2 regions of the Micromonospora sp. BRA006-A genome follow, and region 2 is predicted to be linked to the other one. Evidence: riboswitches for the same ligand, from Rfam matches in the RefSeq annotation. Region 2 holds a riboswitch; the other holds the start of a gene.
What was found. A riboswitch is a leader RNA that binds a small molecule or an ion and turns the genes downstream of it on or off. The one in region 2 is predicted to bind thiamine pyrophosphate.

Region 1 (15,052 bases), 700 kb from region 2:
ACCTTGCGGAACGACTGCCACCACGAGGCGTTGAGTGACCGGCCCATCTCCGCCAGATCCGCCGGGGTGGTGGTCAGCCCGGTCGCGGTGGAGAGCACGATCGGGAAGAAGCAGAGCAGGAACACCATGGTCAGGATCGGCTTCTGCCCCCAGCCCACGGCCACCACGAGCAGCGGCCCGAACGCGATCTTCGGGACCGCGTTCACCGCCACCAGCAGCGGCGCGAACATCCGTTCCACCCGGCTGGAGGCGGCCAGTGCCATCCCGATCAGCACCCCGGCAACCGACGAGAGCAGGAAGCCGAACACCGTCATCCAGGTGGTGATGCCCAGCGCGGGCAGCAGCACCTCGGTGGTGCCGGCGAGGGACCTCCCCACCGCCTGCGGCGGGGGCAGCGCGGCCGGGTGCACCAGGTCCAGGCCCGAGGTGACCAGCCACCAGGCCGCCACCGCGATCACCAGGCCGAGCGCCGGCAGCCCGACCGCCGCCGGGCGTACGGCGATCCCGCGCCGGACCGCCGGGCGCGGCGGCGCCTCCGGCCGGGCCTCGGTCGACTGTGTCAACGTGTCCTCCTCTCTGCGCCGGTCGGTGTGACCGGCACGCGAAGGGGGTGCGCCCCACCGGGGTGTCCGGCGGGTCGCACCCCCGTTGGCCCGAGCGGGCCGGTCAGGCCTTCGGCGCGAGGTTGAAGTCGATGATCTGGTCCGGGGTGAGGTTCTGCTTCAGCGCACCGGCGCCCTGCAGCAGCGCGATGCTCTTGGCCACCCGGCCACTGTCCAGCGTGCCGATCGCGGTACCGGAGTTGCTCGACCGCACGTACGCGGCCATCAGCTGAAGCTCGGCGGACGCCGCAGCCGGGACGGCGGCCGGCACGTTCTTCTTCAGGATCTCGCCCGCCTCGTCCGGGTTGGCCAGCGAGTACTCCAGGCCCTTGAGCAGCGCGGCGGTGAACTTCTTCACCATCTCCGGCTTCTCCTTGGCGATCTTCGACGAGGTGATCAGCGCGTTGCCGTAGAGGTCCTGCATCACGTTGCTGTACGGCAGGACGACCGGCTTCTTCTTGGTCACCGTCTCCACCGTCGGCTGGCCGACGACGAACTGGCCGATGCCGTCCACCGAGCCCGAGCCGAGCATGCCGATCAGGCCCTGCGCCTCACCGTTGACCCAGGTCACCTTGCTGCCGTCGATGCCGGCGAGCCGTGCGTACGTGGGGAAGAGGTTGCGCACGACGGACGTCGGGGTGTCGGCGAGCTTCTTGCCCTCGAGGTCCTTGGGGGTGGCGATGTTCTTGCCCTCGACCGTGACGATCGCGGCCATGGTGCGCTGCTGGATCGCGGCCACCGCCACGAAGTCCTTCGCCTGGCCGTTGCCGAGCTGGAGGATGCCACCGGTCAGGTCGATCGGGCCGAAGTCGGCCTGGCCGCCGGTGATGGTCTGGATCACGGAGCCGGTGCCCTGACCGGGCTTGATGTCGACGTCGAAACCGGCCTCCTTGAAGAAGCCCTTGTCCTTCGCCACCCAGGCGTAGGAGTCACGCCCGAAGTTGCCGAATGAGGTGAGGTACGTCACCTTCTCCAGCGCCGCGCCGTTGCCGCCGCCGCTCTCGGACTTGTCCGAGTCGCTGCTGCAGCCGCCCACCAGGGCGAGGGCGGTGGCCAGAGCCGCGGCGGCGACCGTACGGGTCAGCCTTCTCATCAGTGCACCATGTCCTTTCCGACCAGGACTTCTTCGCCGGTCGGGTCGTGGGTCCGACGGGGTCGGCACGTGGGTTCGGCCGACTGGACCGTCGTGAGGGGACTCTTCGCGCGCAACAGCGTACGAGAAGCCAGATGACCTGCCGCCGCCGTCCCGGTTGCGGAACGGAAACGAAGTTGCGTGACGGAAAGCGGACTGACGTCCACCCCGGACGGTGCTATAAGCACGGTCCGCTACGCTAGCCCGGCTCGCATTCGGACGACGTGGAAGGGAGCCGGCGGAAGATGATCCGACTGTCCGGGGTGTCCCGCACCTTCGACGGCCGTTCGGGGCGGGTGGAGGCGTTGCGCGGCATCGACCTCGACGTCGCCGAAGGCGAGTTCGTCGCCGTCCTCGGCCGGTCCGGCTGCGGCAAGTCCACGCTGCTGCGCATGATCGCCGGCCTGCTCCCGGTCACCGGCGGTGAGATCACCGTGGGCGGTACGCCGATCACGAAGCCCCGCCGCGACGTCGCGATGCTGTTCCAGCGGCCCGCGCTGCTGCCCTGGCGCTCGGTGCTGGACAACGTGCTGCTGCCGGTGGAGATCTTCGGCTGGCGCCGCGCCGAGCACCGCGACCGGGCCCGCCAGTTGCTGGAGATGGCGGGTCTGGGCGGCTTCGAGAAGCGCCTCCCGCACGAGCTGTCCGGCGGCATGCAGCAGCGCGTGTCGCTGTGCCGGTCGCTGATCGGCTCACCCCGGGTGATGCTCATGGACGAGCCGTTCTCCGCGCTCGACGCGCTCACCCGCGAGGAGCTCTCCGGCGAACTCCAGCGGGTGCACATGGAGACGAAGGCGACGATCGTCTTCGTCACCCACTCGATCGACGAGGCGGTGCTGCTCGCCGACCGGGTCGTCGTGCTCAGCCCGCGCCCCGGCCGCATCCGCGAGGTGGTCGAGGTGAACGTCCCCCGGCCACGCACGCTGGGCCGCCACGAACACCTGGAAGACGTCGCGCGGATCAGCGCCGAGCTGCACGAACTGCTGATGGAGCGAGACGCCTCCGGCGTACCCGTGGGAGGACGGTGACCATGCGGGTCTCGGTGTTCACCGAACCCCACCGCGGTGCGGACTACGACGACCAGCTCCGGTTCGCCCGGCTCGTCGAGGAGACCGGCTTCGAGGGCTTCTTCCGGGCCGACCACTACCGGGCCATGGGGGACGAGCCGGCGCTGCCCGGCCCCACCGACGCCTGGCTGACGCTCGCCGCGCTCGCCCGGGAGACCTCCCGGATCCGGCTCGGCACGCTCGTCACGTCCGCCACGTTCCGGCTCCCCGGGCCGCTCGCCGTCATGGTCGCCCAGGTCGACCGGATGAGCGGCGGCCGGGTCGAGCTGGGCATCGGCGCCGGATGGTACGAGCGCGAGCACACCGCGTACGGCATCCCGTTCCCGCCGGTGAGCGAGCGCTTCGACCGGCTCGCCGAGCAGCTGGAGATCGTCACCGGGCTGTGGCGCACCCCGTCCGACGAGACGTACAGCTTCACCGGTGAGCACTACCGGCTGGTCGACGCGCCCGCGCTGCCCAAGCCGGTGCAGCAGCCCGGCCCGCCGGTGATCGTCGGCGGCCGGGGACCGAAGCGCACCCCCGAGCTGGCCGCCCGCTACGCCGACGAGTTCAACATGCCGTTCAAGAGCGTGGCCGAGACCGCCGCCGCGTACGAGCGGGTACGCGAGGCGTGCGACCGCGCCGGGCGGGACGCCTCCGGCCGCGCGCCGCTGACGCTCTCCGCCGGCATCGTGGTGGCGATCGGGCGCACCGACGCCGAGGCGCAGCGCCGGGCCGCGCCGCTGCACGTCACGAGCGCGCTGCCGCCGGAGGATCCGGTGGTCGGCTCCCCCGCCCAGCTGGTCGACCGGATCGGCGAGTTCGCCGCGATCGGGGCCACCCGGGTGCACCTGCGCCTGATCGACTTCGACGACCTCGACCACGTGGAGCTCATCGCCGCCGAGGTGCTCCCCCGACTGGACGGACCGCGATGACCGAACTCTCCGCCGACCTCGAACTCGGCCCGGTGGGCCAGGAGATCGTGTACGAGAACGACCGCGTACGCGTCTGGCACATCCGGCTCGAGCCGGGTGAGCGCCAGCCGCTGCACCGCCACGACCACCCGTACCTGGTGGTGGCCATCCAGGGCGCCAAGAACGTGGTGCAGACGATCGACGGCACCACCATCGACGCCGACGAGCCGACCGGCGGCGTGGTCTACCGCGACCCGGGCGCGGTGCACATGCTCACCAACGTCGGCGACACCACCTACCTCGCGCGCCTGGTCGAGCTGAAGTAGCCACACCGGCAGGTTCGCCGCGCCGCGCGGCGGCAAGGTGGCGATCGGGGGCACCGGGCCGTAACGTGCCCGACATGGCCTTTCGGACGTGGGGCAGGCTGCTGCTCACGGCGCTCGGGGTGAGCGTACTGGCCGGGGCCGGCCAGTTGGGGATCGCGTACGGCTTCGGAGTCGTACGCCTCGACGGCGCGTTCGTGGACGTCTCGGTCAACCGGTGGCCCGCCCAGCTCGTCTGGGTGGGTTGGTTCGCCGCTGTCGCCACGGTCGCCGGAGCCGTCCTCACCGAGCGCTTCGCCCGCCGTGACGACAGTCCCGGCGGCACCACCGAACTGCTCTCCATCGCCGGCGTCAGCGCGCTGGGCGCGATGGTGGTCGCCCCGCTGTGCATGCAACCGGCCCGCGCGGCCGAGCTGGGCGGATCCGTCGACCCGGTCTGGGCCGCCGGCATCTGCGCCGCCCTCGGCGCGATGGTCGGAGCGGGCGCGGCGATCGCCGTCCTGCTCAAGCCGCCGTTCGGCTGGGGCGTAGCGGTCACCGCCGGCATCGTCTGGCTGCTGGCGCTGCTCTCCGTCGCGCCCACGATCGTCGCCAACCGCCCGCTGGCCACGGTACGGCTCGGCGTCCTCGAACCCTCCTGGCTCGATCCGGAGGCGGCCCAACGCCTGTCCATGCTGCTGCTGCCGGTGCTCGCCCTGCTGGCCGGCGGGGCGGTCGGCGTACTCGCGCGCCGGGCCGAATGGCCGCCGCTTGTCGGCGGCGCGGCCGGGGCGGCCGGTCCGGTGCTCGTCGCGTTCGCCTACCTGACCGCCGGTCCCGGCTCGGCCACCGACCGCTACCAGGTCGCGCCCTACTACGGCGCGCTGATCGCCGTGATCGCCGGCGCGCTCGGCTCGACCGCCACCACAGTGCTGCCCCGCCCGGTCACCGCCACCGGTGACCCCGACGCGGTCGAGGCCACCGACATCCTCGCGCCGCTGCCGCACTCGTCCACTCCGGGCGTCCCGGCCGCCCCGCCCGAGCCGCCGGTGACGAGCGGCGCCGCCGCGCCCGCGCACTGGAACTGGCCGGAGCCCGGCGGCTCGGCCACGGCGACGATTCCGGCCGGTACCGATCTGCCCGCCGCCGGCCGGCCGGCCCTCGCGGATCTGCCCGCCGTCGATCAGCCGGCCGTTGCGGAACGGCCGGTGGGTGAGCGCTCGGCCGTCGCCGACACGAGCCACGGCCAGCCCATGCCGGGTCTGCTGCCCCCGGGCCGCCGGACCTCGGCCATCGACGTCCTCGCCGCGGGCCGCCCCGACCCGGGCACGGGCGCGGGCACGGTCGGGGGTCCAGGCACGGGCACGGCCCACGCGGGCAACACCGGCGAGGCGGCCACCGCGGATCGTGCGACCACTCTCGACCCGGCCGTCGCCGGCTCGGCAGCCGGCACGGTCCATGACACACCGGAGCCGGAAGCGGCGGCAACCACGCCACGGGTGACCCGGCCGCGCCGTACCCGTGCCGGCCGATCCAGCGCGACGACCGACGGGCCGGTGTCACCCGCCGACGGCACAGCACCCCGCCCGGAGGACGACACCTCCCCGAGCGCCGGCGCGGGCACGTCACAGGCCACCGGCGGCACCGCCGACAGCCACGTTCCCGGCCCGCGTACGGACAGCGGCGCCCTCGCCGGACCGGTCACGGCCGACGCGGACAGCGACACCCTCGCCGCGCCCCCGGCCGAAGCCGCTGGAGACACCGGCGCGACGGGCCGTACCACCCGCCCGCGGCGTACCCGCACGCCGAAGGCCCCGCGCGCCACCGGCCCGGCCGCCCCCGACGCCGCGCCGACGACGCCGAGCGGGCGAGCCGACGCCGAGCCGGCAAGCACCGGCGCCGAGGCCGCGACGACGGCGACCGGCGGGCGGACCCGACCCGCCCCGGACGCCACGAACGCCGCCGCGATCCCTCCGGCCACGAACCCGCACCGGGACGACACGGGCATCGACTCGAACGAGGTCGCACCGGCCGGGCGTACCGGACGCGACTTCTTCTTCGACGACCCGGCGCCGGCCCCGTCGCCCCGGCCCCGGTTCCCGATGTTCGAGGACGTGACCGGGGCGCCCGGCGAGGTGCGCCCGGCCTGGCCGATCACCCCGGCGGGCCGCCCGCACCGCGCGACCACCGACCCTGACGCACCGGCCCGGGACGGCGCGGAGGCGACCGCCCCGGCCGAGCCGGCGACGCGTCCCCGGCACCGAGGTCTGCCCGAGCCGGGCGCGAGCACCGGATGGGACGCGCTCGCCACGAACGCCCGCCCGGCGGGGCCGCTCGCCCGGCCCGAGGCGGGGAAGCCTGTCGCCCGGCCCGAGGCGGCGACCGCCGTACCGGGCGAGGCGGGTGCCGCGCTGCCGGACACCACCGCCGCGCTACGGGAGGCCACCGCCGCGGAGACGGAAGCGGACTCCCGGCGCGGGCGGCACGCCGGACCGGACGACGCCGACGCGTCCGGTGGGAAGCCGAAGCCCCGGCGCGGCCTGTTCCGGCGCAACCGGGCCAAGGATGAGCCGGAGCCGGCCGAGCGTACGGCCGAGCCGACCACCGCTGCCGACGACGAGTACGTGGACTGGGTGGCCGGTCTCGCCTCGGACGACAACGCCGACGACGCCCGCTCGCTGCGGACCGGACGGCACCACCGCGACTGAACGACGGCCGGGGCGGACCGGATCGAAACGGCCCGCCCCGGATTCGCTCACGCCAGCGGCAGGTAGACCCGCGATCCGGAGGCGACGAACTCCTCCGACTTGCCGCGCATGCCCCGCGCCGCGTAGTCCTTCAGCTCCTGGGTGATCTTCATGGAGCAGAACTTCGGCCCGCACATCGAGCAGAAGTGCGCGGTCTTGGCGGGCTCGGCGGGCAGCGTCGCGTCGTGGTACGCCCGCGCGGTCTCCGGGTCGAGCGCCAGGTTGAACTGGTCGGACCACCGGAACTCGAACCGGGCCTTGGAGAGCGCGTCGTCCCACGCCTGCGCGCCGGGGTGCCCCTTGGCCAGGTCGGCCGCGTGCGCGGCGATCTTGTACGCGATCACGCCCGCCTTCACGTCGTCGCGGTCGGGCAGTCCGAGGTGCTCCTTCGGCGTGACGTAGCAGAGCATCGCGGTGCCGAACATGCCGATCATCGCCGCGCCGATCGCGGAGGTGATGTGGTCGTACGCGGGCGCGACGTCGGTGGTCAGCGGCCCGAGCGTGTAGAACGGCGCCTCGTGGCACCACTCCTGCTGGAGGTCCACGTTCTCCTTGATCTTGTGCATCGGCACGTGCCCGGGGCCCTCGATCATCACCTGAACGTCGTACTCCCAGGCGATCTTCGTCAGCTCACCGAGCGTGCGCAGCTCGGCGAACTGCGCCTCGTCGTTGGCGTCCGCGATGGAACCGGGGCGCAGCCCGTCGCCGAGGGAGAACGTGACGTCGTACTTCGCGAGCAGCGAACACAGCTCCCGGAAGTTCGTGTAGAGGAAGTTCTCCTCGTGGTGCGCCAGGCACCAGGCCGCCATGATCGAGCCGCCCCGGGACACGATGCCTGTCACCCGGTCCACCGCCAGCGGCACGTACGGCAGCAGCACCCCGGCGTGCACGGTCATGTAGTCGACGCCCTGCTCCGCCTGCTCGATCACCGTCTCGCGGAACACCTCCCAGCTCAGCTTCACCGGGTCGCCGCCGACCTTCTCCAGCGCCTGGTAGATCGGCACCGTGCCGATCGGCACCGGCGCGTTCCGCACGATCGCCTCACGGGTCTCGTGGATGCGTTTGCCGGTGGACAGGTCCATCACGGTGTCCGCGCCCCACCGGGTGGCCCAGGTCAGCTTCTCCACCTCCTCGGCCACCGACGAGGTGACGGCCGAGGTGCCGATGTTCGCGTTGACCTTCACCAGGAACGCCTTGCCGATGACGGCCGGCTCGCACTCGGGGTGGTTCACGTTCAGCGGCAGCACCGCCCGTCCGGCCGCGATCTCGTCCCGGACGAACTCCGGCGCCACCGACTCCCGGACCGCCACGAACTCCATCTCCGGTGTGACGATCCCGGCGCGGGCGTATGCGAGCTGCGTCGGTCGCTTCCCGTCCACACCCGCCAGCGGCGTGCCGGCCCCGCGTACCGGTGCGACGTCACCGCGCTCGGCGATCCACGGTCCGCGCAGCGCGGGCAGCCCCACGTCGGGGTCGGAGCCGGGACCGGAGGTGTCGTAGAGCCGTACCGGAGGGTTGTCCCCGGTCAGCGTCACCTCGGCGAACGGCACCCGGATGTCCGGGCGTGACCCTTCCACGTACACCTTGCGACGTGCCTGCATGACAGCCTCCCTGTCGCTCATGCGGACCAGCCGAAGTGGTCCAGCGGGCCGCGTCCCGCGCCCAGCTCCCAGGTCCGCGCGCCGGTCAGCGCGCGGGTGACGTACTCCTTGGCGGCGGCCACCGCGACCGGCACCGCGTCGCCCGCGGCGAGCCGGACCGCGACGGCGGCCGAGAACGAACAGCCGGTGCCGTGGTTGTGCCGGGTGTCCACCCGGGGCGCGCGCAGCAGGCGCGTAGTTCCGCCGCCGGCGAGCACGTCCACCGACTCGCCATCGGCGTCCACGTCGCCGCCGGTCACCACCACGAACGCCGGTCCGCGCGCCGCCAGCGCCTCGGCCGCCGCCACCATCTCCTCGACCGTGCCCACCGGGCCTCCGGTGAGGGCCGCGGCCTCCGCGCAGTTCGGTGTCGCCACCTCCGCGTACGGCAGCAGCCGCTCGACCGCCTCCACCACGCCGAGCCGGTGCCCGCTCGTGGCGACCAGTACCGGGTCGACGACCAGGTGTGGCAGCCGCCCGGCCCGGGCCGCCTCGGCCACCGCGTCGGCGACCGCCGGGGTGCCGAGCATCCCGGTCTTCACAGCGCGCACGTCGAAGTCGCCGAGCACACTGTCCATCTGGTCGCGCACCGTCTGCGGGGGCAGCGGCAGGACGGCGTCGACACCCCTGGTGCTCTGCGCGGTGACTGCGGTGAGCACGCTCGTGCCGTACGCCCCGAGCGCGGCGAACGTCTTGAGGTCGGCCTGGATGCCCGCCCCTGCTCCGGAGTCGGAGCCGGCGATGCTGAGAACTGTTTTCGGCGTCACTGCTTTCCTCCACCGGTGGTTGCGGTTGAGGGCTGCGGCCGACCGTGCCCACTCCGGGCGGTCAGGCTTGATCCCTGCGTGGTCACGGTCGGCCGCAGCCCTTCTCGTGCGGGCCTTCGTCGGATCGCGCGGGGTGGGTGCGCGCCACACTGGTGGCCGCCTCCTGGAAGGCGCTGCCCAGCGTGGTGGCGGTTTCGGTGGGGTTCTGGGCGCGCATGATTGCTCCCAGGACTGCCACTCCTGTTGCGCCTGCCTCGACGCATGCGTGGACCTGGGCCGGGGTTTCGATGCCGCCCAGTGCGAGCACCGGGACCGGGCTGGCTTTCACCAGCGCGGCGAGTCCGGCCGGTCCCAACGGCGGGCCGTAGCCGGGCTTTGTTCTTGTCTCGTAGACCGGGGACAGCGTGGCGTAGTGCTCGGTGGTGAGCCGGGCCAGTTCGGCGGTGTCGTGGCAGGAGCGGCCGACGAGTCCGACGGCGGGCGGCGGGTACGGGCCGGCGGCGGGCAGGTGCACCGCGTCCCCGTCGAGCGGATCGGGTCCGGCGACGATCAGCGTGCCGCCTGCCTCGGCGAGGATCGCGCGCAGGTCGGCGGCGAGCGCGAGGCGCTCGGCGCGCGGCAGATCCTTCTCCCGCAGCACCACCCAGCGCACTCCCCCACCCACAGCACCCGCCACGACGTCGACGAGCGCCCCCCGAGCGACGCGCCGATCGGTGAGCAGCACGAGCCCACTCGGGCGGCCCTGGATCTCGGTACGCGTCCGCCCCTGCTGGGGCGCCTCCGTACCAGGATCCGCAACGCGTACGGCGGTCACAGGTCGGGCCGTCCCTCGTCCGGGGTGGACGGCAAGGCGTGGAAGCGGCGGGTGATGCGGCCCGCGCCGTACGCCAGGCGGCCGGCCTCGACCGCGTACCGCATCGCCGTGGCCATCGCCACCGGGTCGGCGGCCCGGGTCACAGCGCTCGCCAGCAGCACCGCGTCGCAGCCCAGCTCCATCGCCAGCGCCGCATCCGAGGCGGTGCCGATGCCCGCATCCAGCACCACCGGCACGTTCACCGCCGACCGGATCAGCCGGATGTGGTGCGGGTTGCCGATGCCCAGCCCGGAACCGATCGGCGACCCGGCCGGCATCACCGCCGCGCAGCCCACGTCGGCCAGCCGCCGGGCCAGCACCGGATCGTCCGAGGTGTACGGCAGCACGGTGAACCCGTCGGCCACCAGTTCCTCGGCGGCGCGCAGCAGCTCCACCCCGTCGGGCAGGAGCGTGCGCTCGTCGCCGATCACCTCCAGCTTCACCCAGTCCGTGTCGAACGCCTCCCGGGCCAGGTGCGCCGTCTTCACCGCCTCCACCGCGGTGCGGCAGCCGGCCGTGTTCGGCAGCAGCCGTACGCCGCACCGCTCCACCAGGTCGAGCAGGCCGCCCGACCCGCCGGGCGTGGTGTCCACCCGGCGCAGCGCCAGCGTCACCAGCTCGGTGCCGGAGGCCCGGATCGCCTGTTCCAGCACGTGCAGGTTGGCCGCGCCACCGGTGCCGAGGATGAGCCGGGAGCCGAACGTGACCCCGCCGATCTCCAGCGTGGACATGCCGTTCACCCGCCCTGGGTGGCGCTGAGCACCTCGACCCGGTCGCCGTCGCGCAGGACGCTCGCCGACCAGCCGCCGCGCGGCACCACCTCGCCGTTCACCGCCACCGCGAGCCCGCGCTCCCGGTCGGTGACGGTGCGGACCACCTCGGCGACGGTGACGCCCTCGGGCAGCGTCCGGCCGGTGCCGTTGACGATCAGTTCCACGTGCGTTCCTTCCCGAAGCGGTCCGGGGTGAAGGGGGCGAGCGCGGGATCCGGCTCGCCGGTGACGATCAGCTCGGTGACCAGGTCGGCGGTGACCGGGGTGAGCACGATGCCGTGCCGGTGGTGCCCGGTCGCCGCGAGCACGCCCTGCCGCCCGGGCAGCGGCCCGATGATCGGCGCGTTGTCGGGCGTACCGGGGCGCAGCCCGGCGACTGCTTCCACCAGCTCGTACTCGACGAGTTCCGGCACCAGCTCGGCGGCGGCGCGCAGCAGTGTCAGCACGCCACCGGCGGTGACAGCGGTGTCCGCGCGCTCCTCCACAGTCGCCCCGACCACTACCTCACCGCTGTCCCGCGGCACCAGGTAGACCGGCTCGCTGTCCGCGTACCCCCGGATCACGTGCCGGAAGCCCGGCGGACCGCCACCCGGCGCGCGCAGCCGCAGCACCTGGCCCTTGACCGGGCGGACCGGCAGGCCGGTCAGCGTCGCCGCGCCGCATCCGGCCGCGACCACAGTGAACCTCGCGTCCACCTCGGACAGCGCGCCGACGCGGGCCGGGTGCAGCTCCACGCCGGCGCGTTCCGCAGCGGTGCGCAACGCGGCGACCAGCCGCCGCGGGTCGACCTGGTGGTCGCCGGGCGCGACAGCGCCGCCGCGCACGCGCGGCGCCAACGCCGGTTCGCGGTCGCGCAGCTCCGAGGGACGCAACGGCGTGATCGGCAGTCCCAACCCCTGCTGGTACGACCACAGCCGCCCCGCCTCGGCCAGGTCGTCGGCGGTGAGCCCGACGACGAGCGTGCCCTCGGCGCGGTAGCCGAGGTCGACGCCGCTCGCCCCGGTCAGCTCGGCCGCGAAGCCGGGCCAGCGCGCGGCGGACTCGACGAGCAGGGCGGTCAGCTCGTGCTCACCGAAGTACGCCTCGGCGACCGGCGACAGCATCCCGGCGGCCACCGACGAGGCGCCCGACCCGGGCCGGTCGTCGTGCACCACCACGCGCAGTCCGCGCTGCGCGCACCGCCACGCGATCGCCCACCCGATCGGCCCGCCCCCCACCACCGCCACGTCGGTAAGGAAGGGCCCCCTATTAACGCCTCCGGTAGAGGAAGGGCCCCCTTTTAACACGTCAGGGCCCGCAGCAGCTCAGCGGTGGCGTGCGCGGGATCGGCGGCCAGGCTGAGCGCGCCGACCACCGCCACCCCGTACGCCCCGGCCGCCCGCAACGCCGGCACGCTCGCGGCGGTCACCCCGCCGATCGCGATCACCGGCACGGTCACCGCCTCGGCGACAGCCCGCACCCCGTCAGGGCCGATCGGATCCGGCAGGCCGGGCTTGGTGGTGGTGGCGTGGCACGGGCCCACGCCCAGGTAGCTCGCGCCCGCATCCACCGCCGCGCGGGCGCCGGCCGGCTCGCGGGCGGTCGCGCCGAGCACGGCGTCCGGGCCGAGTACCCGGCGGGCGGCGGCGACCGGCAGGTCGTCCGCGCCGACGTGGCCCCCGGCGGCGTCCACCGCGAGCGCCACGTGCAGCCGGTCATTGACCAGGCACTGTGCTCCGTACGGCCGGCACGCCTCGGCCACCCGGCACGCCAGCTCGTACGCCTCCCGGTCGGTGGCGTCGTCCTCCACGCGCACCTGCACGACGAGGTCGACGCCCGCGACGGGCAGGGCGGCACGCAGTACGGCGAGCGGGTCACGCCCCGGCCGGGTGTCGGTGATGAGATGCAGTCGTCCCAGGGACAGCACGGCAACGCTCCTCCCTGCGCCGGCATTACCCGGATCAGGTTCGACGGTCGGGGGCTCCCAGCCCCCCTCTCAGCCCGGTCCGCACCGGGCTCCCGTGGGTCACTTGCGGCCTACCGTACGACGCCTCCCGCCCGTACGGAAGCCCGGGTGAGGTTTTTCCCAGGAACCGTTCACATGGCGGACCGGGACAGCGGGTGACCGTCCCATCACGACACGCTGCCCGAATGTCCGTTCCCGCCCGCGTTCCGCGCCGCCTGGCGGTCCTGCCGTTCCGGGGCAGCAGTGCCGTCTCCGATGGGCTGCTCACCTGGACGATGCTGCGCGGGCCGGCGTGGATCCGCCTGCTGCCGGACGTGTACGTGCACCGGGACGGATACCGCGCCGGGGACCACGGGATGTGGTGCGAGGCGGTGTCGTTGCGCCTGCCGCCGGATGCCGTGCTTGCCGGGCGCAGCGCCGCCTGGTTGTTCGGCGTGGACGTGCTCACCCGCGACGCGCCGGTGACCGTGGTGCTGCCGACTGCTGCTCGGCTGCGCCCCCATCCGCGGTTGCGCGTGGTCCGGTCACCGCTGGCGGCGCGGGACCGCACCCTCGTCGGCGGGCTGCCGGTCACCACCCCGCTGCGCACCGCGTTCGACCTGGGCCGCCACGGCACCCGCGTCGAGGCGCTCGTCGCCGTCGACGCGCTACTTCACCGCCGGCTGGTGCGGCTACCGGGCCTGCGCGACTTCGCAGCGGCCCGAGCAGGGTGGCCAGGTCTGTCGCTACTGCGGGAGGTGCTGGCGCTGGCCGAGCCGCTGAGCGAGTCCCCGATGGAGACACGGATGCGACTGCTCCTGCTCGACGCCGGCCTCGGCCCGCTCACCGCTCAGCACGAGGTACGCGCCGGCGGGCGTTTCGTGGCCCGGGTGGACCTGGCCTGGCCGGCGCTCCGCCTCGCGGTCGAGTACGACGGCGACCACCACCGCGAGCGGGCGCACTTCCGGCGGGACGTGGCACGCCTGAACGCGCTCCGCGCGGCCGGGTGGGTGGTGCTGCGGTTCACCGCCGACGACGTGCTACGCCGCCCCGACGCCACAGTCGCCCTGGTGCGCCAGGCCCTGGCAGAACGCCGCGCCACCGCAGCAAACCACTGATCCGCGCCCGCACGCCACCCGCCACCCGCCGTGCCGCCCGGCCCGCCGTGCCGCCCGCCGCCCACCCAGCCGGGCCCGCCACCCGCCACCCGCCACCCGCCAGGGTCGCCCGAGACACCACGGGCGTCAGAAGACCACCCGCAGACACCCATGGCGTTCCACTCGCGGCGGAATCTGGCGACGAGTGGAACGCCATGGGTGTCTCAAGGCCCTCTTGACACCCATGGCGTTCCACTCAGAGGCAGCGCTGACGATGGGTGGAACGCCATGGGTGCCTCCGCGTGCGGGCAAGCCCAGGCAGACGCAGGCCCGACGCACGAGCCACGCCGACGCGCGGGAGGGGCGGACGCACGAGTGCACGCCTGACGCGCGGACGGGCTCGCCTGCACCGCGCGGACAGTCAGAGGATGGCGTCGAGGGCGTCCAGGTCCTCGTCGGACGGCTGCCACGTCCCGGCCTCGGCGTTCGACCTCACCTGGGCGGGAGTCGTGGCGCCGGCGATCACGGAGGTCACTGCGGGACGGGCGGCCAGGCCACCGATGGCCACCTGGAGCATGGTGACGCCGCGCTCGGCCGCGTACGCCTCGATCGCCTCGATGACGTCCCAGCGCGCGGCGGCCAGCCGTTCGGCGTACCGGCCGCCACCGGCCAGGCGGCTGCCCGCCGGGGGCGCCTCGCCGCGCTTGTACTTGCCGGTGAGCAGCCCGTTGGCGAGCGGGAAGAACGGCAGCATGCCGAGGCCGAACCGCTCGCAGGCGGGGATCACCTCGTCCTCCACCCCGCGCTCCACCAGCGAGTAGTGGTTCTGCGCGGAGATGAACCGGGTACGCCCCTGCGACGATGCGGTCCAGTCGGCGTCGGCGATCTGCCAGCCGGCGAAGTTGGAGTTGCCGAGGTAGCGCACCTTGCCGGCGGTAACCAGGTCGTCCAGCGCGGCGAGCGTCTCGTCGATCGGGGTGCCCGGGTCGGGCTCGTGCATCTGGTACAGGTCGATGTGGTCGGTGCCGAGCCGGCGCAGCGACGCCTCGACCGCGCGGGCGATGTAGCGGCGGGCGCCCCGGGCACCGTGGTCCGGCCCGTTCGCGCCGTTCATGTCCATGCCGAACTTGGTGGCCACCACCACGTCGTCGCGGCGGCCCTTGAGCGCCTGGCCGAGCAGTTCCTCGGAGGCGCCCTGCGGCTCGCCGTAGATGTCGGCGGTGTCGAAGAAGTTGATCCCGGCGTCGAGCGCGGCG
Region 2 (15,052 bases):
GATCCGCTTCGCGCTGTGGCTGCACGACGTGGTCGAGAAGCTCGCCGTACCCGGGCAGAAGCTGGAGGGGGCCGGCGGTGGTCTCGCCGACAACCTGGCCGACGCCGGCGGCAAGGTCGGCCGGGTGCCGATCGTCGGCGACGAGCTGACCGCGCCGTTCACCCGCGCCGCCGACGCCGCCCGCGCGGTCGCCGAGGCGGGCCGCGATCAGCAGGAGCTGGTCGGGCAGCTCGCGCTCGGGCTGACCGTCGCGGTGCTGGTGTTCCCGCTGGGCCTGGTGCTGTTCGGCTGGCTGCCGCTGCGCCTGCGCTGGATGCGCCGGGCCGGCGCGGCCAAGGCCCTGGCCGGCGTCCCGGCCGGCCGGGATCTGCTGGCGCTGCGCGCGCTTGCGGGTCAGCCGCTGTCGAAGCTGACCCGGATCGCGCCCGACGTCGCCGAGTCGTGGCGGCGCGGCGACGACGCGACAGTCGACGCGCTCGCCGCGCTGGAGCTGCGCGAACTGGGGCTGCGCGGCGGCCGGTAAGGTGTGCCGGTGCTGTACTTCCTGATCGTCGTCGCCGTGTTGCTGCTGGCGTACGCGGCCGTGCTGGTGAGTTTCGTCCGCAAGGGCCGCAAGATCCCGCCGTCGGCGTACCTGGTGCTGGCCGGTCTCAACGGCCTGATCCTGGCCGGCGTCCTGGCCTGGGCGATCGCGCGCTGACCGCCGCGGCGGCCGTCCGGGCGGACGGCCGCCGGGGCGGTCCGGTCAGCCGGCCGGCGGGATGCGACGGCGGACGTCCTGCTCGGTGGACGGCCCCGGTTCCCAGCGGGCCACCCAAGGCAGGTCGGCGGGCGGGGTGACGACGCCCTCCTCCACCGAGGCGTACCGGCCGGCGACGATCCGCTTGGCGGCGGCCACGTCCACCGAGTCGGTGTTCGACCACAGCCCGGTGAACAGCTCGTCGACACGCAGCCGCGCCTGACGGCAGAACAGGTCGGCCAGCTCGACGTTCTCCGGGTGCGCGTCCCGCTCGGCGTAGGCCCGGACGCAGACCGCGCTCATCGCGAACAGCTCCGCGCCGACGTCCACCACCCGGCCGAGGAACGCCTGCTTGCGCTCCATCTTCCCCTGCCAGCGGGACATCGCGTAGAACGTCGACCGGGCCAGCTTGCGGGAGGTCCGCTCGACGTGGCGCAGGTGCCCGGCCAGCGGCCCGAACTCCTGGTACGCCCCGGGCGTCTGCCCCTTGCCGACGGCGAGCGTGGGCAGCCACTTCGCGTAGAAGGCGCCGGCCCGCGCCCCCGCCTTGGCCTTGCGGCCCAGCCCCGCGTCGGGATCGATGATGTCGCCGGCGACGGACAGGTGCGCGTCGACCGCCTCGCGGGCGATCAGCAGGTGCATGATCTCGGTGGAGCCCTCGAAGATCCGGTTGATCCGCAGGTCGCGCAGGAGCTGCTCGACGGCGGCCGGCCGTTCCCCGCGAGCGGCGAGCGAGTCGGCCGTCTCGTAGCCGCGGCCGCCGCGGATCTGGATCAGCTCGTCGGCGATCCGCCAGGCCATCTCGCTGGCGTAGAGCTTGACCAGCGCCGCCTCGATCCGGATGTCGTTGCGGTCGTCGTCGGCGAGCATGCAGGACAGGTCGAGCATCGACTCCATGCCGTACGTGGTGGCGGCGATGAAGGACAGCTTCTTCGCCACCGCCTCGTGCTCGCCCACCGGGCGGCCCCACTGGACCCGGTCCGCCGCCCACTCGCGGGCCACGTTGAGCGCCCACTTGCCGGCGCCCACACACATGGCCGGGAGCGAGAGCCGGCCGGTGTTCAACGTGGTCAACGCGATCTTCAGGCCCTTGCCCTCACCGCCGATCACGTTCTCCTTCGGCACGAACACGTCGTGGAACCGGGTGAGGCTGTTCTCCAGGCCGCGCAGCCCGACGAAGGAGTTGCGCCGCTCCACGGTGATGCCGTCGCTGTCGCCCTCCACCACGAACGCGGTGATGCCGCCGCGCCGCCCCTCGCCGGCCGGCACCCGCGCCATCACCACGAGCAGCGTGGCGAGCGTGCCGTTCGTGGCCCAGAGCTTCACCCCGTTGAGCCGGTAGCCGGTGCCGTCCGCCGTCGGCTCGGCGGTGGTGGCGAGCCGGGCCGGGTCGGAGCCGACGTCCGGTTCGGTGAGCAGGAACGCGGAGACCTCACCGGCGGCGAGCCGGGGCAGGAACCGGTCCTTCTGCTCGGGCGTGCCGAACATCTTCAGCGGCTGCGGCACGCCGATCGACTGGTGCGCGGAGAGCAGCGCGCTGACCGCCGGGTTCACCGAGCCGACGAGCATCAGCGCCCGGCAGTAGTGCAGGTTGCTCAGCCCGAGCCCGCCGTACTTCCGGTCGATCTTCATGCCGAACGTGCCGAGCCCGGCCAGGCCGTGGAACACCTCGTCGGGGATGCGCGCGTCCCGCTCGATCGCCTCACCGTCCACCTCGGACGTGAGGTACGCGCGCAGCGCGCCGAGGAACTCGTCCGCGCGGGCCACCTCGGCCGGGTCGGGGCGGGGCCACGGGTCGATCAGGTCGAGCCGGAACCGGCCGAGGAACAGTTCCTTGCCGAAGCTGGGCCGGTCCCAGGCCGACTCGCGGGCCGCCTCGGCGACCTGGCGGGCCTCCTTCTCGGACACCTGGCCCGCCTCGGTGGGCAGCGGCCCCGCGCCGTCTGGTGACTCGGGCCGGCTGTTCTGTGTCGTGGTCACGGCTGCCTCCTCGTCGGTCCGGCTGCGTCGACGCGTGCGACGAAAACGACGCTACCCCCGGGTGTTACCCAGGGGTAGCGCCGCGTGCACGTCCGATTTGGCGGACGGTCAGTCGCCGGTGAGCGTCTGCGGGTCGTCGTCCTCGTCGTCGATGTCGTCCTCACCCCAGTTGCGGCGGCTGAACGGCAGGATCGCCCAGAAGATCAGGAACCACAGGCCGGTGAGCCCGCTGAGCAGGAACGCGATCGGCCGGTCCAGCACGAAGTCGGTGATCAGCAGGACCGAGCTGACCATCGCGATCAGCATGAAGAACAGGCCGCCGGTGGCCATCCGGTGGGCGAACCGGACCAGTTCCGGCTTGCGTCCCTGCCGGAACAGCGCCCGGTGGAACGCGACCGGGGAAATGATCATCGCGGTGGCCGCGGCGGCGGACAGCAGCGCCACGATGTAGATGTCGCGCTGGAACTCCGTGGTCCGGTCGAACCCGGCGCTGAACGGCAGCGTCAGCAGAAAGGCGAAGAGGATCTGCACGCCGGTCTGCGCGACCCGCAGCTCCTGCAACAGGTCGGCGAAGTTGCGCTGCCAGCGCTGCTTCTCGGATTCCTTCGACACTCGCGGACCTCCCCGGGAGACGGCACAGCCGGCGGGTGAACGCCCACCGGCAGGACCGCCTGTGCCCCGTACGGGTGATCACGAAACCGGTTCAGGAACCGCGGCGGATCCGGCCCGCGTACCGTGCCTCCAGCTCGGCGTTGTGCTCGTCGCCGCCGGTGATGTTCGCGGACAGGTAGACCGGCGGGCGCTCCCCCGCCGCGACCAGCCGGGCCACCACCTCGGCGACGATCTGCTGGGCGAGCAACGCCGCGGTGATCGAGGAGACCGCGCCGACCGCGCCGCCACCCGGCAGCGGCAGCGTGGCGTCGCCGTACGGGGCTCCGTTGTCCAGCACCACGTCGGCGAAGTCGGCGAGCTTGCGGCCGGACGGGTGCCGCGAGGTCATCCGGGCCGAGTGCTGCGCCGAGGTGATCGCCACCAGCCCGTGCCCGCGTTCCTTCACGATGGACGCGAACTCGACCATCGCGCCGTTCACGCCCGAGTTCGAGGCCAGCACGAACACGTCCTGCGGCCGGATCGGCGCCAGCTCGTAGAGGCGGTGCGCCACCGCCGGGTCGCGTTCCAGTTTCGGGCCGAGCACGTCGGCCGGGTCGCCGCCGATCAGCACCAGGTCACGCAGCGCGATCCGGTTGGTGGGCACCAGCCCGCCGGCCCGGCCGGCGATCTCCATGGCCAGCGCCTCGGAGTGCCCGGTGCCGAACGCGTGCACCACACCGTCGGCGCGCAGCGCCGCCGCGATCAGGTCGGCCGCGTCGGCCACGTTGCGCCGCTGCTCGGCGGCGACCCGGCCGATCGTCTCGGTCACCACCGCCAGGTACGCCTCGGCGCTCACCGTCATGCCTCCTCCGTTCCTGTGCACCGGGCGAGGATCGCCTCGGCCAGCGGGCCGGGCGCCTCGTCCGGGATCCAGTGGCTGACGCCGGACAGCTCCACGAACCGGTAGTCACCGGTGACGCGCGCGGCGCACGCCTGCGCTGCGGTCCGGCCGATCGCCACGTCCTTGTCGCTCCAGACGAACGTCGTGGGCACCCCGACCGGGGCGACCGCCTTCATGTCCGCCCCGGTCATCGCGCGATACCAGTTCAGCGCCGCCGTCAACGCGCCCGGCTCACGCATCGGCTCGGCGTAGCGCGCCACCGTACCTGCGTCGCCCACGCCGCTCAGCAGCTTGCGCAGCGTGGCGCCGTTCCACGCCAGCAGCACCTTCTCCGCCGTACCGGGCTTGCGGAACAACGCGATGTAGGCGGACTTGACCTTCTGCCGGGGGTCGGTGGCGAGCGCGTGGCCCATCGCCGCCGGATGCGGCACCGACACCGCGGTCAGCGTCCGCACCCGGTCCGGGTGCGCCGCCGCCAGGCCCCACGCCACGATCGCGCCCCAGTCGTGGCCCACCACGTGGGCGCGAGTCACCCCGAGCGCGTCCAGCACGGCCGCCGCGTCGGCCACCAGCTCCGGAATCCGGTACGCCCCGACGTCCGCCGGACGCGCGCCGGGCGAGTAGCCGCGCTGGTCGAGCGCGTACGTGCGCAGCCCGGCGGCGTGCAGCGCGGGCGTGACCGCGTCCCACTCGCCGGAGTGCTGCGGGAAGCCGTGCAGCAGCAGGACCGGGTCACCGTCCTCGGGGCCACCGGCGCGTACCTCGAACGTCAGTCCCCGCGCATCCACCAGCATGATCGCCACCATACCGACACTCGCCCTGCTGGGCCCCGGGCCGTGGTCGGTGCTAGCGTCTGCGACGAGACAACTTCACATCCGACAGGGGAGCGCACAGCGCTGAGAGTGCGGGCCGGTGCCCGCAGACCCTCGAACCTGATCTGGGTAATGCCAGCGCAGGGAGTTCGGTCGACCTCCAGCCGCGTCGCCGTCCGGTGACCACCGGGCGCGGCGTGCGTCTTCTCCTGGTTCACCTCGACGAACTGGGAGCCAACCGTGAACCACACCGACAGCAACCGCTGGCGTACCGTCGACATCGTCGTCGCCTCGGTCATCGCCGTCGCCTTCGGCGTCGTCTTCTGGGCCTGGGGCCTGCTCTGGAGCGCCACCGACGCGGCGTTCGCGTTCTTCCCGCCGGCGCAGGCCGTGCTCTACGGCGTGTGGCTGATCCCGGCGGTGCTCGCCGGCCTGATCATCCGCAAGCCGGGCGCCGCCCTGTACTGCGAGACGGTCGCCGCGATCATCTCCGCCCTGCTGGGCAGCCAGTGGGCGAGCATCGTGATCCTTCAGGGCCTGATGCAGGGCATCGGCGCCGAGCTGGCCTTCGCCGCGTTCCGGTACCGCTCGTTCCGACTGCCGGTGGCGGTGCTGGCCGGTGCGCTGACCGGTCTCGGCGCGGCGATCTTCGACTTCGTCTACTGGAACAAGGCGTTCGACTTCGCCTCCTACCGCCTCCCGTACGCGCTGATCACGATCGTCAGCGCCACGATCGTCGCCGGTCTCGGCGCGCACGTCCTCACCCGCGCGCTGGCGAACACCGGCGTCCTGGACCGCTTCCCCGCCGGCCGCGACCGAGCCCTGGTCTGACGCCTCCATCGTGTCGATCATGAAGTTGGCGGCCGTTTCGGCACCCGTCATCGCCGTCAACCTCATGATCGACGGAGAAGAGGGGGTGGGTGGGCGGTGAGCGGGGTGGTGCTGCGGGGGTTCGGGTGGCGGCACGGGGGACGGAAACGCTGGGCTCTGCGCGGGGTGGATCTGCGCGTGGAGAGCGGCGAGCGGGTGCTGCTGCTCGGACCCTCCGGGGCCGGCAAGAGCACGTTGCTGGCCGCGCTGGCCGGGCTGCTGCCGGAGGATTCCGGCGAGCAGGAGGGCACCGTCGAGATCGACGGGCTGGACCCGCGCAAGGCCCGCGAGCGCGTCGGCATCGTCTTCCAGGACCCGCAGACCCAGCTCGTCATGGCCCGCTCCGGCGACGACGTGGCGTTCGGGCTGGAGAACCGTGGCGTACCCGCCGGGGAGATCTGGCCCCGCGTCGACGAGGCGCTGCACCGGGTCGGCTTCCCGTACGACAGGGACCGCCCCACCGCCGCGCTCAGCGGCGGCGAGCAGCAGCGGCTGGCGCTGGCCGGCACGCTCGCGCTGCGCCCCGGGCTGCTCCTGCTCGACGAGCCCACCGCCAATCTCGACCCGGCCGGTGCCACCCTGATCCGCCGGGCCGTCGCCAACGCGCTCGACCCGGGCACCACGATGGTCATGGTCGAGCACCGGGTCACCGAGGCGCTGCCGCTGGTCGACCGCGTCGTGGTGCTGGAACCCGGCGGCGGGATCCGCGCCGACGGGCCACCCGACGCGGTCTTCGCCGCGCACGGCGACGCGCTGGCCGCCGCCGGGGTGTGGGTACCCGGCCACGTCGCGCCACCCCGCCACGCCACCACGCCGCCCGGCGACGCGCTGCTCACCGCGGAGCGGCTCGGCCTGCCACCCCGGCTGAAACCCACCGATCTTCGGGTACGCGCCGGCGAGGCGCTCGCCGTCCTCGGCCCCAACGGGGCCGGGAAGTCCACACTGGCGCTGCTCCTGGGCGGCCTGCTGAAACCCGGCACGGGCACCGTCACCGCGTCGGCGGAACTCGCCGGGCGGGACGCGCGCACTCCCCCGCACCGCTGGCGGGCACCCGCGCTGGTCCGCCGGATCGGTTCGGTGTTCCAGGACCCGGAGCACCAGTTCGTCACCGCCACTGTGCGCGACGAGCTGGCGCTCGGCCCGCGCCGCACCGGCCGGCCCGAGCCGGCGGTGACCGCCACCGTCGACGAGCTGTTGCACCGGTTGCGACTGGACCGGCTGGCGGGCGCCAACCCGTACACCCTCTCGGGTGGGGAGGCGCGGCGGCTGAGCGTGGCGACGGCCCTGGCCACCGCGCCCCGCCTGCTGATCTGCGACGAACCCACGTTCGGCCAGGACCGGCGGACCTGGCTGGAGCTGGTCGACCTGCTCGCCGAGCTGCGCGACGCCGGGCACGGTGTGGTCACGGTGACCCACGACGAGGACTTCGTCGCCGCGCTGGCCGACCGGAAGCTCACCCTGCACCGCTCCCCCGACGGAGTGGTCGCGTGATCGGCCTCGAACCGGTCGCCGCACCCGGCGCACCGCTGGCCCGGCGCAACCCGGTGGCGAAGCTGGCCGCCGCTGTGGTCTTCACGCTCATCCTGGTGGCGACGCTCGACCCGGTGGCCCCGGCCATCGCCATCGCCGTCGAACTCGCGGTGCTGCCGCTGTTCGGGGTCCGCTACCGGGTGCTGGCCCGCCGGGCCTGGCCACTGCTCGCCGGTGCCGTCGGCATCCTCGTCACGCTTGTGCTCTTCGCGGCCGACCGCTCCGGCCGGGTGCTGCTCGAGGCCGGTCCGGTCCTGGTCACCGAGGGCGTCCTCGTCACCGCGCTGGGCCTGGTGCTGCGGATGCTGGCCGTGGCGCTGCCCGGCATCGTCGTGTTCGCTACCACCGACCCGACCGACCTGGCCGACGCGTTGATCCAGAACGCGAAGACGCCCGCCCGGTTCGCCATCGGGGCGCTCGCCGCGTTCCGGATGGTGCCGCTGCTGGAACAGGAGTGGCGGATGATCAGCATGGCCCGCCGGGCCCGCGGCGTGGACGCGGGCCGCAACCCGGCGGCGAAGCTGCGGCTGTTCGCGTCCACCGCGTTCACGCTGCTGGTGGGCGCGATCCGGCGGGGTACCCGGCTGGCGGTGGCGATGGACGCGCGGGGCTTCGACGCGGCTACGCCGCGCACCGTGGCCCGCCCGCAGCGCTTCACCCGGGCCGACGCCCTGCTCGTGGCGGGCGCCGCGCTGCTGGCGAGCGGGGCCCTGGCCACAAGCATCGCCCTGGGCACCTTCCGCCCCTTGATCGGCTGACCCCGAGCCCGGTCCCCGCCCCACCCTCACCCCGCCCACCCTCGCCCCGTTGATCATGAAGTTGACGGCACCGGTTGCCCGTTTTGTCGCCGCCAACCTCATGATCAACCACGACCGGGCGAGATCTTGGTACGAAATGGCCCCTATGGGGGCCGAAATCTTCCAAGATCTCTGCGGGGTGAGTGGCGAGGCCGGGTAGGAGGCGCCGGACCCGGGCAGGCCCGGGATGAGGGTCTGCCCGGGTGAGCGACCGGCTGGGACGGGTCTGTCCGTCAGCTTCGGCGGAAGGCGTAGAACCGGGTCTGGCCGGCGCGCTGGCTACGGCCACTGAACCGGGCCTGCCGCCCTGCCGGCGGGCCCGATCTCGGCGGCGTCGCCGACGCGCCGGGCACAACCGGCGCCTCCGGGAGCGCCACCGACCCCGCAGCCACGGCGGACACCCCCGCGCCAATGGCGGGCGGCACCGTCGACGCGGTCGCGGTGGACGGCACCGCCGACGCGGTCGCGGTGGGCGGCACCGCCGACGCGGTCGCGGTGGACGGCACCGCCTCCAGAGACACGGTGGGCGACAGCGGCTCCGTCGGGAGCGCCACCGTGGGCGGCGCCACGGTGAGCGCGTCGAGCTTCGGCGGGATCACCTGCGGCACGGACTGCTTGCGGGACTTCTTCGGATTGCGCTTCGCGGGCATTCGCGGGCCTCCTGTCGTGCGGGCGCGCCGACCGGGACGCGCCGAGCGAGGGGCTCCGATGCGTTCCGATCACGACAGACACCGCGACCGACGGTGGCGGGGAAGGAATGCGGACGCCCGGAGCAGGACGGGTCCACGGCACTGGCGGCGGTGGACCGGGCTCGGAGGTGGGGCGTCACTTACGCATGCGGCAACGCTATCCCGCCGCCCGGAGACCCGCACCCGATTTACCGGGAGAGAACGCGAACGCGCCCACGCGAGACGCACTGCCACGCGCCGATCACGCCCTGTCGACGTCTCCGCCCGCTCCCCCGGCGACCGCGATACGGTCGCAGCACGGCAGCACGATCGAGAGGTGGCGGTACGCATGGCAGAGCAGGCGACGGCGCAGATCGGGGTCACCGGTCTGGCGGTGATGGGCCGCAACCTGGCCCGGAACCTGGCCCGCAACGGCTTCGCCGTGGCGGTGCACAACCGGTCGCCGGAACGTACCCGCAGCCTGGTCGCTGAGCACGGCGGCGAGGGCACGTTCGTGCCCTCGGAGTCGCTCGCGGACTTCGTCGGCTCGCTGGAGCGGCCCCGCGCGGTGATCGTGATGGTGAAGGCCGGCGCGCCCACCGACGCGGTGATCGACGAGCTGATCCCGCTGCTGGAGGAGGGCGACATCGTCGTCGACTGCGGCAACGCGCACTTCGCCGACACCCGCCGCCGGGAGGAGGCGCTGCGCGCGCACGGGCTGCACTTCGTCGGCACCGGTGTCTCCGGCGGTGAGGAGGGCGCACTGCTCGGCCCGAGCATCATGCCCGGCGGGTCGGCCGAGTCGTACCGCAAGCTGGGGCCGATCTTCGAGAGGATCGCCGCGCAGGTGGACGGTGAGCCCTGCTGCCGGCACATCGGGCCGGACGGCGCGGGCCACTTCGTGAAGATGGTGCACAACGGCATCGAGTACGCCGACATGCAGCTCATCGCCGAGGCGTACGACCTGTTGCGGGCCGGTCTGTCGGCGAGCCCGGCGGAGATCGCGGAGATCTTCCGGGAGTGGAACGGCGGCGAGCTGGGGTCGTTCCTCATCGAGATCACCGCCGACGTGCTCGGCCACACCGACGCGGCCACCGGCCGGCCGTTCGTGGACATCGTGCTCGACCAGGCCGAGCAGAAGGGCACCGGCCGCTGGACCGTGCAGAGCGCGCTGGACCTCGGCATCCCGATCACCGGCATCGCCGAGGCCACGTTCGCCCGGTCGCTGTCCGGTCACGCCGGCCAGCGCGAGGCCGCCCGCCGGGTGTTCGCCGACGCGGGCGACAAGTGGCAGGTGGACGACCGGGACGCGTTCGTCGAGGACGTGCGCCGCGCGCTGCTGGCCAGCAAGATCGTCGCGTACGCGCAGGGCTTCGACCACATCCGGGCCGGCAGCCGGGAGTACGACTGGGACATCGACCTGGGCGGTACGGCCACGATCTGGCGGGGCGGCTGCATCATCCGGGCCGGTTTCCTGGACCGGATCCGGGAGGCGTACGACGCGGAGCCGGACCTGTCGACGCTGCTCGTCGCGCCGTGGTTCGCCGAGCGGGTCAGCGCCGGCGTACCGGCCTGGCGACGGGTGGTGGCCGACGCGGCCCGGGCGGGCGTGCCGGCCCCGGCCTTCGGGTCGTCGCTGGCCTACTTCGACGCGCTGCGGGCGCAGCGCCTGCCGGCCGCGCTGATCCAGGGCCTGCGGGACGACTTCGGGGCGCACACCTACCACCGGGTGGACCGGGCCGGCTCGTTCCACACGCTCTGGGCGGGCGACCGCTCCGAAGTGGAGGCGTGAGCCGCACCGGCAGCCCGGCCGGACACCTCACCAGGCCCGCTGACCGTCCGGGTCGGGCGCCCAGCCGGCGGCCGGCTCGCCCGCCGCCAGCTCACCGATCTCACCGGAGCGGACGGCGGGGGTGTGCCCGAGGTCGGCGCACCACCGCTGGGCGACGTCGGCGCACAGCGCGGCGACGGCGTCCCGGCGGGCCGGCTCCACCAGGTCGGCGGCGGCCAGGGCAGCAGTCATCTCGTACCGGAGATCGCGCATCCTCCACCCCCGTGGCGGGCGCGCACCCGGCGGCGCGCCCTGCGCCGATCGTAGAGCGCGACGCCCCGCGCCCGGCGGGAAAGCCGGATGCGGGGCGTCGCTGTCGGGCCGGATGCCGGCCGCAGCCACCAGGGCCGGGTGTCGCGGTCAGAAGAACCGGCGACGCTTGGCCTTCTGCGGCCGGACCAGGTCGGCGCCCTTGGTCAGCAGACGGCTCACCCCGGACGGGCCGCGACGGGCCTCCAGGGTGTGGCTGAGCCGGCGCGCGCCGGCCGCCGCCAGCGGCACGGCGACCGCCATGAACGCCCACTGCGCGATCCGCTTCTGAATCATGTGGTTCACCTCCGCGTTTGCTGTCTACCGGTATCGGTACCCAGCGCGGCGCGCCGGTAAGCGTGACGTCAGGCGCCCGGGGCGACCGGGTTGGGGAGGGCGCCGCCGAAGCGGCGGTCGCGCTGGGCGTACAGCTCGCAGGCGTACCAGAGGTGACGGCGGTCGAAGTCGGGCCAGAGCGTGTCCAGGTAGACCAGTTCGGCGTACGCGGTCTGCCAGAGCAGGAAGTTGGAGATGCGCTGCTCGCCGGAAGGGCGCAGGAACAGGTCGACCTCGGGCACCTCGGGGTGGTAGAGGTACCGCGCCACCGTCTTCTCGTTCACCTTGGCCGGGTCGAGCCGGCCGGCGGCGACGTCACGGGCGATCCCGGCGGCGGCGTCGGCGATCTCGGCCTGACCGCCGTAGTTGACGCAGAACTGCAGCGTCAGCGTCGAGTTGCCGCGCGACATCTCCTCGGCGGTCTGCAGCTCGGAGATGACGCTCTTCCACAGCCGGCCGGCGCGGCCCGACCAGACCACCCGTACGCCCAGGTCGACGAGCTGGTCGCGGCGGCGGCGGATGACGTCCCTGTTGAAGCCCATCAGGAAGCGGACCTCGTCCGGCGAGCGCCGCCAGTTCTCGGTGGAGAACGCGTACGCCGACAGGTAGGGGATGCCCATCTCGATCGCGCCCTCGACGGCGTCGAACAGGCTGTGCTCGCCCTGCTCGTGCCCCTTGGTGCGGGGCAGCCCGCGCTCCTTGGCCCACCGGCCGTTGCCGTCCATCACGATGGCGACGTGCCGGGGCACCGCGGCGGGCGGCAGCGCCGGCGGACGGGCACCGGAGGGGTGCGGGGTCGGCGGCACCGGCTCGCGGCGGGTCGCCCTCGTCGATCGGATCACTCGGTCATCTCCCTGTTCACACCGGCGACGGGCCCGGCGCCGGAGCGCGGCGGGACCACATCCGGCCCCGCGACGCCGGGCGGCGGGACCGCGCCGGCCGCCGGGGCACCCCGGTCGACCAGCGGCAGCGAGCGTAGCGCGCGCTCCAGATGCCACTGGAGGTGCGCCGCGACCAGCCCGCTGCACTCCCGGCGTACGCCGGTCTCGGCCGCGTCGGCGTACGCCCAGTCGCCGGAGGTCAGCGCGGACATCAGCTCCAGCGTGGCGGGCGCGGGGTGGGCGGCGCCGGGGGGCCTGCAGTCCGGGCAGACGGCGCCGCCGGCCGGTACGGAGAACGCGCGGTGCCGGCCCGGCTCGCCGCAGACCGCGCAGGCGGCGAGCGCCGGCGCCCAGCCGGCGAACGCCATGCCGCGCAGCAGGTACGCGTCGAGCACCAGCGTGGTGGCGTGCTCGCCCCGGGCGAGCGACTTCATCGCGCCGAGGGTGAGCTGGAACAGCCGCAGCGACGGCTCGCGCTCGACCGGGGTGAGCCGCTCGGCGGTCTCGGCGATCGCGCTGGCCGCGGTGTAGCGGGGGTAGTCGCCGAGGAACCGCTTGCCGTACAGCTCGATCGCCTCGACCTGGCTGACGGAGTGCAGCGAGCTGCCCTGGTTGCCCTTGGGGTCACCGGCGAGCTGGAGGTCGACGTGCCCGAACGGTTCCAGCCGCGCGCCGAACCGGCTCGTGGTGCGCCGCACGCCCCGGGCCACCGCACGCAACCGGCCGTGCCGGCGGGTGAACAGCGTGATGATGCGGTCGGACTCGCCCAGCTTCTGCACACGCAGCACCACCGCGTCGTCGCGGTAGAGCTGTCGGCGGTACCCGGCCATCAGGCCATTCTCCCTCCGGGTGCGATCTCAGGGTCGGCTCGGGGTGGACCGGCGGGCGATCCCCGATGTGGCGGGCGCCGGGCCGGACCTAGTGTGCTGGCCATGGCTTCGCTCCGCACCGCGGTGGCCGCGACCGCTGCCGCCTCGCTCATCGTTCTCTCCGGGTGTGACACCCTCTCGTTCCGCCGCCTCGACTACGACCACACCGAGCGGACGAAGATCACGAAGATCACCGTGGACGACGACGGCGCCGGCGACGTCGTGGTGCGGGCCAACGGCCCCGCCGACCAGGTACGCGTCAAGCGCGTGGTCCGCTACCAGGGCGACGAGCCGACCAGCCGGTACGAGATCAAGGGCGACGAACTGGTCCTGCCCACCGACTGCGGGCACCGGTGCAGCATCTCCTGGGAGGTGACCGCACCGCCCGGCGTGGTGATCCGCGGCGGCACCGGCTCGGGCAACGTCGACCTCACCGACGTGGGCGCCGTCGAGTTCACGCTCAGCTCCGGCGACCTGACCATCAGGGGCGTCACCGGCGAGGTCCGCGCGTCCACCACGTCGGGCAACATCCGGGTCGTCGAGGCGGCCGGCCCGGTGCGGCTGCGGGCCCGCTCCGGCGACATCGAGGCCCGCCGGCTCGCCTCCGCCGTCGACGTGGAGACCACCTCCGGCAACATCGTCGTCGAGCTGGACCAGCCGGCTCCGGCCCGGGCGCACGCCACGAGCGGCGACGTCGACCTCGCCGTACCGGCCGGCCGCTACCGGGTGCGCGCCACCGCGACGTCCGGCGACACCGACGTACGCGTCACCGACGACCCGACCGCGTCGGTGACGCTGGAGGCGTCCGCCACCAGCGGCAACGTCACGGTCAGCACGCGCTGAGCCGACGGCTCCAGCCGGGTGACCGCATCCACGCACCCCGCAAACCCCACTCCCCCGACCTGGTGCCGCGACCCCGCCCTCACCCCGTTGATCATGAGGTTGGCGGCGACAAATCGGGCACGAACTGCCGCCAACCTCATGATCAACGGGGACAGGCGGCCGGGCGGTCGCGGACATCGTGAGGACCGGGGCCGTACCCGGGTGGTGGCTCAGCCGGGGCCGTCCCGCCGGGAGGCCGGGGCGCTGTCCCGGCCGGGGCGCACGGGGGCCTCGGCCGGGCGGCGCGGCCCCGGCACCCGGGCGCCGACGCTGACCAGCGCGTCCTCCGCCCCGGCGGGGGCCGGGCTGGCCGGGGCGGCCGCCGCCCGGTCGGCCACGGTCCGCCGCGGCTTCCCGGGGACCAGTTCGGGGGTACGCCGGGCGGCCACGTCCTCGACCCAGCCGACCATGAGCGTCACCACGCCGACGAGCGCGAAGACCAGCCCCACCCGCAGCCACAGGCCCACCGGGTCGCGTGGCGACCAGCCGACCAGGCCGACGAGCGGGGTGAGGAGCACCACGAACGGCATGTGCCACAGGTAGATGGTCAGCGCGCGACGGTTCACCACGGTCACCGCCCGGCCGAGCGCCGGCACGCGGTCGACCCAGGTCACCCCGGTCGGCGCCCGGCCGATCGCCACCAGGATGAACGCGGCCGACCAGAGCGCGTTGCCCAGCGGGATGTCGTTGATGTCGAATCCGCGCGGCCCCGGGTGGGTGACGATCCACGCCAGCCCGGCGGCGCCGACCACGGCGGCCACCGGCAGCAGCACCCGGGCGCGCATCCGGCGCAGCATCCCGTCGTGGTGGGCGAAGCCGAGCAGCCAGGCGCCGAAGTAGAGGCCGAACTCCCGCAGCACCGTCGGCGGGTTCGCCAGGATGCCCGCCTCGATCGCGACGAGCAGCAGGTACGGGGCGGCGAGCGTGGGCAGCGGTGCCCGGCGGAACAGCCAGAGCACCAGCGGTGAGGCGAGGACGAACCACAGGTAGTCCCGCAGGTACCAGATCGGGCTGAGCGCCAGCCCGCCCCAGTAGTTGGCCGGCGGGTCGCTGATCGGGAAGAGCCAGAGCAGCACCTTCGGGCTGAACGTCAGTCCGGTGAGCAGCATGGCCGGC

Region 1: another riboswitch for thiamine pyrophosphate. It lies ahead of thiE (thiamine phosphate synthase); the one in region 2 lies ahead of NMK34_RS23610 (ECF transporter S component).

Annotation. Positions count from the first base shown of each region.
Region 1 is NZ_JANCLW010000001.1:5,906,643-5,921,694, forward strand. Features, by position in the region: gene NMK34_RS26875 (ABC transporter permease) at 1-563, opposite strand, end outside; gene NMK34_RS26880 (ABC transporter substrate-binding protein) at 667-1,695, opposite strand; gene NMK34_RS26885 (ABC transporter ATP-binding protein) at 1,980-2,762, shown strand; gene NMK34_RS26890 (LLM class F420-dependent oxidoreductase) at 2,765-3,715, shown strand; gene NMK34_RS26895 (cupin) at 3,712-4,020, shown strand; gene NMK34_RS26900 (hypothetical protein) at 4,095-6,704, shown strand; gene thiC (phosphomethylpyrimidine synthase ThiC) at 6,752-8,344, opposite strand; gene thiD (bifunctional hydroxymethylpyrimidine kinase/phosphomethylpyrimidine kinase) at 8,362-9,150, opposite strand; gene NMK34_RS26915 (thiamine phosphate synthase) at 9,233-9,898, opposite strand; gene NMK34_RS26920 (thiazole synthase) at 9,961-10,734, opposite strand; gene thiS (sulfur carrier protein ThiS) at 10,740-10,940, opposite strand; gene thiO (glycine oxidase ThiO) at 10,931-12,061, opposite strand; gene thiE (thiamine phosphate synthase) at 12,055-12,681, opposite strand; TPP riboswitch at 12,676-12,787, opposite strand; gene NMK34_RS26940 (DUF559 domain-containing protein) at 12,906-13,817, shown strand; gene NMK34_RS26945 (aldo/keto reductase) at 14,218-15,052, opposite strand, start outside.
Region 2 is NZ_JANCLW010000001.1:5,206,642-5,221,693, forward strand. Features, by position in the region: gene NMK34_RS23580 (hypothetical protein) at 1-523, shown strand, start outside; gene NMK34_RS23585 (hypothetical protein) at 533-700, shown strand; gene NMK34_RS23590 (acyl-CoA dehydrogenase family protein) at 746-2,719, opposite strand; gene NMK34_RS23595 (DUF6328 family protein) at 2,828-3,331, opposite strand; gene NMK34_RS23600 (SIS domain-containing protein) at 3,423-4,172, opposite strand; gene NMK34_RS23605 (alpha/beta hydrolase) at 4,169-5,005, opposite strand; TPP riboswitch at 5,082-5,188, shown strand; gene NMK34_RS23610 (ECF transporter S component) at 5,264-5,854, shown strand; gene NMK34_RS23615 (ABC transporter ATP-binding protein) at 5,951-7,384, shown strand; gene NMK34_RS23620 (energy-coupling factor transporter transmembrane component T) at 7,381-8,181, shown strand; gene NMK34_RS23625 (hypothetical protein) at 8,454-8,870, opposite strand; gene gndA (NADP-dependent phosphogluconate dehydrogenase) at 9,238-10,680, shown strand; gene NMK34_RS23635 (thioredoxin reductase) at 10,708-10,932, opposite strand; gene NMK34_RS23640 (hypothetical protein) at 11,080-11,265, opposite strand; gene NMK34_RS23645 (isoprenyl transferase) at 11,334-12,110, opposite strand; gene recO (DNA repair protein RecO) at 12,143-13,015, opposite strand; gene NMK34_RS23655 (DUF4097 family beta strand repeat-containing protein) at 13,118-13,897, shown strand; gene NMK34_RS23660 (acyltransferase) at 14,107-15,052, opposite strand, start outside.